DNA from 2 places in the Paraburkholderia sp. SIMBA_053 genome. Region 1 is predicted to be linked to the other one. Evidence: predicted binding sites of a transcription regulator. Region 1 holds the regulator's gene; the other holds the start of a gene.
What was found. The regulator LexA, encoded in region 1, represses DNA repair genes until DNA is damaged. The targets are predictions, from matches to a motif close to ACTGTATNNNNATACAGT.
Positions count from the first base shown of each region.

Region 2: a site for LexA is predicted at 3,001-3,018, ahead of imuA (translesion DNA synthesis-associated protein ImuA). Genes of this name have one in related genera too.

Region 1 covers NZ_JAWRXU010000002.1:627,238-631,849, reverse strand. Annotated here, with positions in the region: gene cysT (sulfate ABC transporter permease subunit CysT) at 1-304, opposite strand, end outside; gene SB753_RS09380 (sulfate ABC transporter substrate-binding protein) at 455-1,504, opposite strand; gene lexA (transcriptional repressor LexA) at 1,811-2,461, shown strand; gene SB753_RS09370 (hypothetical protein) at 2,569-2,937, shown strand; gene SB753_RS09365 (DUF2939 domain-containing protein) at 3,048-3,731, shown strand; gene SB753_RS09360 (universal stress protein) at 3,911-4,375, opposite strand.
Region 2 covers NZ_JAWRXU010000022.1:63,946-68,557, reverse strand. Annotated here, with positions in the region: gene SB753_RS33385 (GNAT family N-acetyltransferase) at 102-515, shown strand; gene SB753_RS33380 (hypothetical protein) at 640-840, opposite strand; gene SB753_RS33375 (hypothetical protein) at 1,049-1,408, opposite strand; gene SB753_RS33370 (hypothetical protein) at 1,510-2,097, opposite strand; gene SB753_RS33365 (hypothetical protein) at 2,190-2,684, opposite strand; gene imuA (translesion DNA synthesis-associated protein ImuA) at 3,039-3,746, shown strand; gene SB753_RS33355 (Y-family DNA polymerase) at 3,676-4,612, shown strand, end outside.

The DNA.
Region 1 (4,612 bases):
CCACGGCGTCGACGATGCGCTTGAACGGAAACCTGTACCGCACGAGCACCCATGCGACCAGAAAGCCGAACACCGCGTTGATCAGTGCGCCGCCGAGCGCGGAGAAGAACGTCAGCCGGTACGAGGCCAGCACGCGCGGCGAGCTGACGGCGCGCACGAACTGACTCCAGTCGAGGGTGGCGGTCTTCAGAAAAGTCGCCGCGAGCGGAATCAGCACCACGAGGCTCAGATAAGCCACCGTGATGCCGAGTGTCAGGCCGAAACCGGGCAAGGCGCTTGGTTTACGGAAGGTCAACGTGGTCATGCTCGATACTCTTTCGGTTGATGCTCGTGTTGCCGGCCGCCTGGTCCTGATCGGCCAAAAGCGCGCCAGCGGCGCGCTCCGGAAAGTGACGCGCCGTGGCGCGTCGCGTTGCCTCGGTTCGCGCCTGCCGCGGCGCGGACCTGGGCTGTGTTACTGAGGCTGGTAGATCGAATCGAATACGCCCCCGTCGGCAAAGTGCGTCTTCTGCGCGTTGGCCCAGCCGCCGAACGAATCGTCGACCGTGTACAGCTTCAGCTTCGGAAACTTCGAGGTCAGTTCGGCCGGAACCTTGTTCGAACGCGGACGGTAGAAGTTCTTCGCGGCGATTTCCTGGCCCTGCTCGCTGTACAGGAAGTTCAGATACGCTTCGGCCAGCTTGCGCGTGCCATGCTTGTCGACGACCTTATCCACCACCGCCACCGGCGGCTCGGCCAGAATGCTCACGGACGGCACGACGATTTCGAACTTGTCCGGACCGAATTCCTTCAGCGAGAGGAACGCCTCGTTTTCCCACGCAATCAGCACGTCGCCGATGCCGCGTTGCACGAAGCTGGTGGTCGCGCCGCGCGCTCCGGAATCGAGCACGCCGGCATTCTTGTACAGCTTGCCGACAAACTCCTTGGCCTTCTGGTCATTGCCACCCGGCTGATGCGCTGCATACGCCCATGCCGCGAGATAATTCCAGCGCGCGCCGCCCGAGGTCTTCGGATTCGGCGTCACGATCGACACGCCGGGTTTGGTCAGATCGTCCCAATCCTTGATGTGCTTGGGATTGCCCTTGCGCACCAGAAACACAATCGTCGACGTGTACGGCGACGCGTTGTCGGGCAAGCGCTTCTGCCAGCCTTTATCGATCAAACCCTTGTTCGCGATCGCGTCGATGTCATAAGCGAGCGCGAGCGTCACGACGTCGGCCTGCAAGCCGTCGAGCACCGAGCGCGCCTGAGCACCCGAGCCGCCGTGCGACTGCTTGAAGGTGACGGTCTCGCCGGTCTTCGCCTTCCATTCTTTGGCGAAAGCCTGATTCACGTCCTGGTAAAGCTCGCGAGTAGGGTCGTAGGACACATTGAGCAGCGTCGTGTCGGCGGCTTGCGCCTGGCCTGCCGCGCCAAGGACGCCGAGCGCGGCTGCCGCGCCGAACGCGAGCGCTGCGATAAGTTTTCGGCTCCTGCCTGCCCGGCCCGCTTCGTGATTGTTCATGCCAAGTTCTCCGCGTGTTGGTGCGCTGAAACAGCGTGTGTTGTTTTGCGTCGGGTCACGTGCACATGAGCGACTGGAGGCCAGTCTATCCAGGGGCTTTCATCATTAAAAATAATGTTTATTCATTTTTTAATACGCAAAAGTGGTAATGACAGCCAGATAAGGCGTTGCGGCATGAAAACGGATGTCTTGACGTCGATTTACGACGCTCCAGCGAGGGGTCGAGCCGCAAACTTAAAGTAAAGCTTGAATTGCGCCGGATACTGTATAAAAATACAGGCACCTGTTCATCCATACAGTGGCGCCATGACCAAACTCACCGCACGACAGCAGCAGGTTTTCGATCTGATCCGCCGGGCCATAGAACGCACCGGTTTTCCGCCCACACGTGCGGAAATTGCCGCCGAACTGGGCTTCAGCTCGGCCAATTCGGCTGAAGAGCATCTGCGGGCGCTTGCACGCAAGGGCGTGATCGAACTCGCGGCCGGCGCGTCGCGCGGCATTCGCCTGCTTGCTGGCCCGGACGAGGCGCCGCATCAGTTCACATTGCCGCACGCCAGCATCATGCAGCTGTCGCTGCCGCTTATCGGCCGGGTTGCCGCCGGTAGCCCGATCCTCGCGCAGGAACATATCGCCCAACACTATGCGTGCGACCCGGCGCTCTTCTCGAGCAAGCCCGACTACCTGCTCAAGGTGCGCGGGCTGTCCATGCGCGACGCGGGTATCTTCGACGGCGATCTGCTTGCGGTGCAGAAAAGAAGCGAGGCCAAAGACGGCCAGATCATCATTGCGCGGCTTGGCGACGACGTCACGGTCAAGCGCCTGAAGCGCCGCGCGAACGGTATCGAGTTGATTGCCGAGAACCCCGATTACGAGAACATCTTCGTTGAGACAGGCAGCGCGGATTTCGCGCTGGAAGGCATCGCTGTCGGGCTGATCCGCCCGGGCGAATTCTGATAGCACGGGTTTGGCTTAATGAGCGACAAGCTCAGTGCGTCATTAGCCAACCGCTCGCCTGCTCACCGACCAAAGCAGTACTCATGTTGAATCGCCCGGAGAGACTCATGGAACGCCTTGCCCGCCTGTTGCCGTTTCGCCAGTTCGGCCGTCTGCGCCATCTGCGCAAGCTGGTACCTTGCTCACTGATCGAAGCGTCCACGGCCGCTACCGCGTCGCTGTTCGACTCTCCCGCTCGTGGGTGCGACCGGCAGGCCGCGTTGCCGTCTTCATTGCCGTCGTCATTGCCGGCATTCGCCCGCGTGTCGCTGAACTCGGGGCTCAATACTGCCGAGCCGGAGCGCCGTGCGCCGGTGCGCGTGTACCACGGGCCGTCGCGGCTCATCATGGTCGGCACTGTAGACGCGGTGTGCCGCATGATTGACCGTTGCATCGCCGAGGAAACCAACGTCCACGGTGCGGTGTTCGAGTCTTGATGAGTTGTGAGGTGTGGGGCGCGTCGCTCACATGGTTTGTGGCAGCGCACGGATCGTTTCAGCGCGGTTGCGGTCCACGTTAGATCACACCTGATGGAGATTTCCGCTCGATGGCAGTTTCAACACCTAGGAAGCGCAGCGCCCGTCCGCTTGCAGTCACGCTTACCGTCACGTTGATCGTGATCGCGCTGATCGCGGCGTTGGGCTTCGCTTATGCCTCCCCGTATATCGCGCTCAATAACCTCAAACGCGCCGCCGACGCGCGTGACGCGCAGACGGTGAATCGGTATGTCGATTTTCCTGCGTTGCGCGAGAGCCTGAAGCAGCAAGTCACCGGCTTGCTGACGCGGCGGCTTGACTCACATGGAAACGGTAATCCGTTGGCTGCGATCGGCGCGATGATTGGCGTCGCGTTGATCGGCCCGCTCGTCGACGCGTATGCAACACCCGACGGCGTGGCTGCGCTGTTGAACGGCATGCCGCCGCGCGGCGAGCCGGGTGAGCGGCCCAACGCCGCGCCAGTCACCGGCAATCCGCCCGCTGCCAATGCGCCCGCCCCCGGATCGTCCGGTGCGGACAGCCGCACGCCCGGCGGCGCTACGGGTGATCCGAACGGCAACGCGGTTAGTAGGGCCACCCCGCCGCAACCGCCGCAAACCACAGCCGGCTATCGCGGCATCAACGAGTTCGCCGTCACATACCAGCACGGTGCGGGGGACGCGCGTTACTCCGCCATCTTCATGCGCGAGGGTCTTTTCACGTGGAAGCTGGCGGCGGTCAATCTGAACGAGTGAGCGCCAGGCGCGGCTTGTCAGATCGAACGCGCACGCGGCCGATTTGACGCAATGCACTCGTAATGCACGCGCCGCCCGCTACTCCGTCCTCCGCGTTCATCCCGACCAAAGCTCACCAGCACCCACCCGCACGAAGGCTGCACGCCTGGCGCGGGTGGCCGTGCACCCGAACCGCATCGTCAGGCCGCTTCCTGCTGCTGCTCATGCGCTGAAGAGCACGCGACCAGAATGCTGCATGACACCCGGTCGAGCAGCGGTGTATTGCCAGCACCCATCCACCATCGGGACAAGCCCGTGCGGCAACGGTGGCCCACCACCACCAGGTCGACGTGCAACTCGTTGGCAAGATTGGCGATCTCGTCGATCGGATGGCCGAACGCAAAGTGACCCTGCGCGTTGACGCCGCGCTCGGTCAGCCAGTCCACGCCCTCTTGCAGGATGTCCCGCGCGGTCTTTTCGAAGCTGCCGCACGCGACGTCCGTCAGCAGGCCCGCGCTTTGCGCAATGCTCGAGCGCATGTCCACCACCGAAAGCAGATGCGTTTGCGCCTTCAGATCCAGCGCAAGGTCGGCGCCGCAACGCAAAGCCTTGCGGCCTTCACGCGAGCCGTCGTAGCACAGCAGGATTTTCTGGTAGCTCGCCATCGTTCTTCCCCTTTCCGCAAAAGCGCGGTCTGAATCAATCATGGTGCGCCGCAATTCAGCTTGCAAGGGATGGAAAACGCTAAGTGCGATTGCTGCACGCCCCGGCCTTGTGCATAGGAGGCACACTCGGTGAGGACAACGCCGGCGACGCCTTTGCGGCAGTGCAAGAACCCACAGCGCGGGGCGCTCCTTAAACCGCCATTTCCCGGCTGATGACCTAGAATGAGCAGCCTTCCC
Region 2 (4,612 bases), on a different contig from region 1:
CGGCGCGTCGAAGCCTGAGTGATTACTGCCCCGCAGCGGTCGCCATCGTCATTGAGATGTCGCGACCTTCACCGTCTGATACTGTAGAGAGCGAACCGACAATGGACAAAGGTCGCGAAGTTCGGGCCATCCTCAGCCCAGAAGACGTCGAGGACGATGTATTGCGGCCGCGGGTCGCTCGAGAGTGGCGTGATCGCTGGTCACACTGTTTCGTAGCGGCGGTCGGCGGGATCGAAGCCGGGTTAATCTTGTTCGATTTTTATCGCGAAACTTTGGACGGATCAATTCAACAGGTGTTTGTGCTAGACCGTTTTCGAAAGCTTAGGATCGCCACAGAGCTTATGGAATGCGCCGAAGCCGAACTTAAGAAGTTGGGCGCCACGCGTGCTCGACTTAATCCGTACGCACTCGGGCGAGAGCGCGGCGACCCCGACACACCGACGCTGATCCGCTGGTACTCGAGCCTAGGGTTCATCGCCGACGAGACAACGATCACGATGACGAAGGTTCTCTAGCACTGGGAGGACGGGTAAGCACATGGGATGGGCGGCTGCTCGGGCGGGGCCCGAGAGGAAGTGTTTCATGCTGCCGGAGGAAGCCTGTCATGCCTAAGCGCATCACCAAACGGCTCCGGACATCCTACTTCGGCACCGCATCCGACTCTTCGTAGCAACGCATTGCCGCTTGCAGGGGAGTGGCGCCCATCCAGTGTTGCCCGTCGCCGGATTTGACACCGCCGCTAGTCACCTTGCCGATACATGCGATGAATTGGTTGCCTAGCTCTGCATCGGCAATGTGCCCGACTACGATTCCCAGTTGTTTCAGGTCGTCCAAGGTCATTTTTTCGTCCCTCATGTTTGGTCTGCAGTCAGGACTGCTCGCGGGTATTAGACCGCTCCGATGAGCGGCATGTTGCGGCCAACGGGCCGTATATACTGTACGTTTGTACAGTATATACCAGCGTCGGCGGCAATGAGTGGCCGCCGCTCCGCCGGGCTGCCGCTGGCCGTCTCTATTTCACACTGCTGATGACTGCTTGAGGGATCGATTATTGGAGGCGATCGAAGAAGCCATACTTCACATCGGTTCGCTCGATCTTTGCAAACTGATCGATATAAAGGTCAACCCGGCTAAACGGGGGCTTGATAATTACGCCGTCTCGACTAGCCAATGGCAGGCTGACTTCTATCCACTTGTCGGGACGGACGAACATAGGCGTATAGAAGCGCTCTGCTCCGCCGGGCGACAGCTGGCGACGCGTTATGCGGTCGTTTTCGTTAAGAATGTAAGCCACCGGCTCACGCGCCCGCGATGAATAGTGGAGCACGAGCACCGGACGACAGAAATACCATGTGACGAGCAGCGGCGCGCCGACTGCCGCGGTCCATTTCAGCCATTTCCAACGCATCGTTCAAACGCCCGCGCTGGTGCGGCTCCGACCCGCGAGGACCGTCGTCGACTCGCGCCGCGTGGGCTGTCGCGCGCATAACCCCAGGCGCCGGCTACGGCTCACTTGGACGCGCATCTGTTGAAGAACACTTCCGCGCTAGTCAACCTTAACGGACGCTCATCCTTCACGAAGGTGATGGAAAGGCGGGTTAGCATCTGCGACGCCACGCACGGCCCGGCTGGCAGATCGTAATTGACTTCCTGCACGCATTCGTTTTTCGGGAAACGCTTTCGGGTGCGCAAGTTATCCACTGTTGCCGCGGCGCCCTTCAGTTGCCCTTTCATATAGGTGAAGTCCGGCCGCTCGAACGAGAAGCCTGCGAACAGTTCCCTGTAATCAGTGAACACGCTAAAAAGCCACGCGATCTTCTCTCGCGTCGGCCTGTGGTTATCTCGCAGTTCTCTGCCCGGCGGGGCGTTAGTAAGAAGCTCAAAACGCTCTCTATCAGCGTATCGCGAGAAAGCGCCGGCATCGGGGAAGTGCTGAAAGAAGTTCCGCTGTAAATCGGCAAGATCCGAAGCGGTGAAGCACTGGTCTGTCGGAACTACCACCGCCGCAATGCTCGATCCGGACAGCGCGAACGTTGCCGCCGTGGCGAGCGACACGAGGGCTATTTTCGTGCGATTGATTGTTTTGGTTAGCGTCATCTTGCTCGGTGCATACTCGATGGCCGGGTGAAGGGCATCCGAAATCCGGTTCGGCCAACCTGGCGCGACAGTCGATGGTCTTTGAACGGCGCTTAGTTAGCCGTTTGCCATCCCTCGTTCGACAGGACAACCGGCAGCGTCGCTTGGCCCTTTCCTGTCATGTCGCTCGCGAGCTCGGGATAAGCGGATCTCAATTGCTCGTTGTCAGCCCACTTCGGAGCGTCGGTAATTTCGTAGGCGTAGTAGACAGTGGTGCCGGTCGCGCTTCCGATGGTCACCGACGCATCCCATTTCAGTATCTTCGTCAGCTTGATGTTTCCGTAGCAAAAGCGGCCGGTTTGCTGATTCGGATATGGCTGAAACGGTTCACGGACCAGGATCTTCTTGCCCTCGTCGGTAAGAGAGAAAATCGCCTTCTTACGGAAATTGGTCGATGCGTTTGGGCCCGCTTCTTTGACTGTCGCGAGCCCCGCGCTCACGAAACCGACGCCGGCGTCGTAGAAGGCGTACGGATTGCCATGATCCGCGGGCTCTGCAGAGGCCGGCCACGAGACGGCGGGCAGGCAGCGCTGCGGACTTGAGGCCAATTTCTGTTTTACGGCCGCGCTGAAGTTTTCTTCGTTAGGGGTCGACCTGTTCGAACAGGCGGTCAGGGACGATGCAGCCGCAATCGAAACGACAAGGGCGAGCACAAAGCGGATTTGCATAGTTTGGCGGTGGGTGAACGAGAGATCGGCAATCTATCACGCCGCGTCACAACCGGCATCAGCTAGCATCACGAAATAAAGTCAAACCGAATACAAGGTCTCTATCTCACAGCACCCGTACGAGTTGCACCGGTGCAATGTCCGCAGATGATATGACCCCGAAATTCCAAAGAACATGCGATGTCGTCCAGGCTATACTGTGTTTTTATACAGTACTTGCCACCGGAGGGAGCCATGAATGCCGTTATGCTGCCCGAGACGATTCATCCGGACCTGTGGCGCGGCAATCAGCTGGCTCACGCCCGGTCGCGCGTCGTTGATTGCGGCGACGAGAACCTTGCGCGGGAATTGCCTGGCGGTGGCTGGTCACGCGGCGCACTGACCGATCTGCTTGTGCAGCAGACGGGCTGCGGCGAATTACGGCTGCTTCGTCCTGCATTCGAGCAGTTATCGTCCAGGACTGTTGCCATCCTGCAGCCGCCTCATGACCTTCAGCCGACGGCTCTCGCTTGGTGGGGACTCGATCCTTCAAATGTCATGACGGTCAAGGCGCCGCGCACGGCCGATGCGCTGTGGGCCGCGGAGCAGATTCTGCGCGCAGGCACATGTGGTGCTCTGCTTTTCTGGCAGAACCACGTGCGGCCCGAATCGCTGCGCCGACTGCATCTGGCCGCGCAGGCGTCCGAGTCGCTCTTTTTCATGTTGCGACCGCTTGCGACGACGCGCGACGCCTCCCCGGCGCCGCTTCGGCTTGCGATCCGGGCCGCGAAGGACGGTGTCGATATCCAGTTCATCAAACGCCGCGGCCCCGCACGCGATGAGCCGCTCTTCGTCCCGCTGACGCCTTCCCCGATTCTGAACGTAAAACGCAATGCAACTGTGGTTAGGCGTCCATCTCCCGTCGCTGTGCCTCGAAGTGTTCCGGACGAAGTGGTCGCGTGAAACCTCGGACCCGGCCAACGGTATTGCCGTGCTCGAGAAAGAGCGCGTCATCGCCATGGACGCGCGGGCGCGAGAGGCGGGCGTCTGTATGGGCATGCGCCGCGGCGGCGTACTCACGCTTGCCCCCGCTACTGTCATGCATGAGCGCGACAGCGCGGCCGAGGTGAACACGGTGCGCGAGGTCGCCACAGGCCTGTTGAATCTTTCGCCGCAAGTGGTCATAGCGGAGGAAAGCACTGTGCTCGTCGACGTGTCAGCAAGCTTGCGGCTCTTTGGGGGCATCCGGTCGTTGCGCCGCATGGCGCGCCGCGTCGCGGATGCTATCGGCATGACCGCGACCGTCAGCGTTGCACCAACGGGACAGGCGGCATGGTTGCTCGCGCGAGCTCGTGGCGGTGTGGCGCTGTCGCACGATTCTCTTCACCGTACGCTGGCCGGATTGCCGGTGGGCCTGCCTCCACCCGCGCGTCGCCATATGGACTGGCTCACTGGCATCGGCTGCGATACGGTTGGACAACTGATGCGACTGCCGCGTGCAGGTTTGAAGAAGCGTTGCGGGACAGCGTTGCTGGATCTGCTCGACCGCGCCAATGGAGATGCACCCGAAGTGTATGAATGGTTTGAGACGCCGCCGACCTTTCAGGCGCGCGTGGAACTGCCGGATCGCATCGAGCACGCCGAGGCCTGTCTGTTTGCAGCGCGCCGGCTCGTGGTAAAGCTAACCGGCTGGCTGTCGCAGAAGCAGCTTGCCGTGACGCGCATTGTTCTGCTGCTCGAGCACGAACGCGGTCGCGATGCCATCGAGCCGACCGCCGTCGAAGTCTCGCTCGCGGAGCCGACGTGGCGCGAGGATCACCTCTTACGGC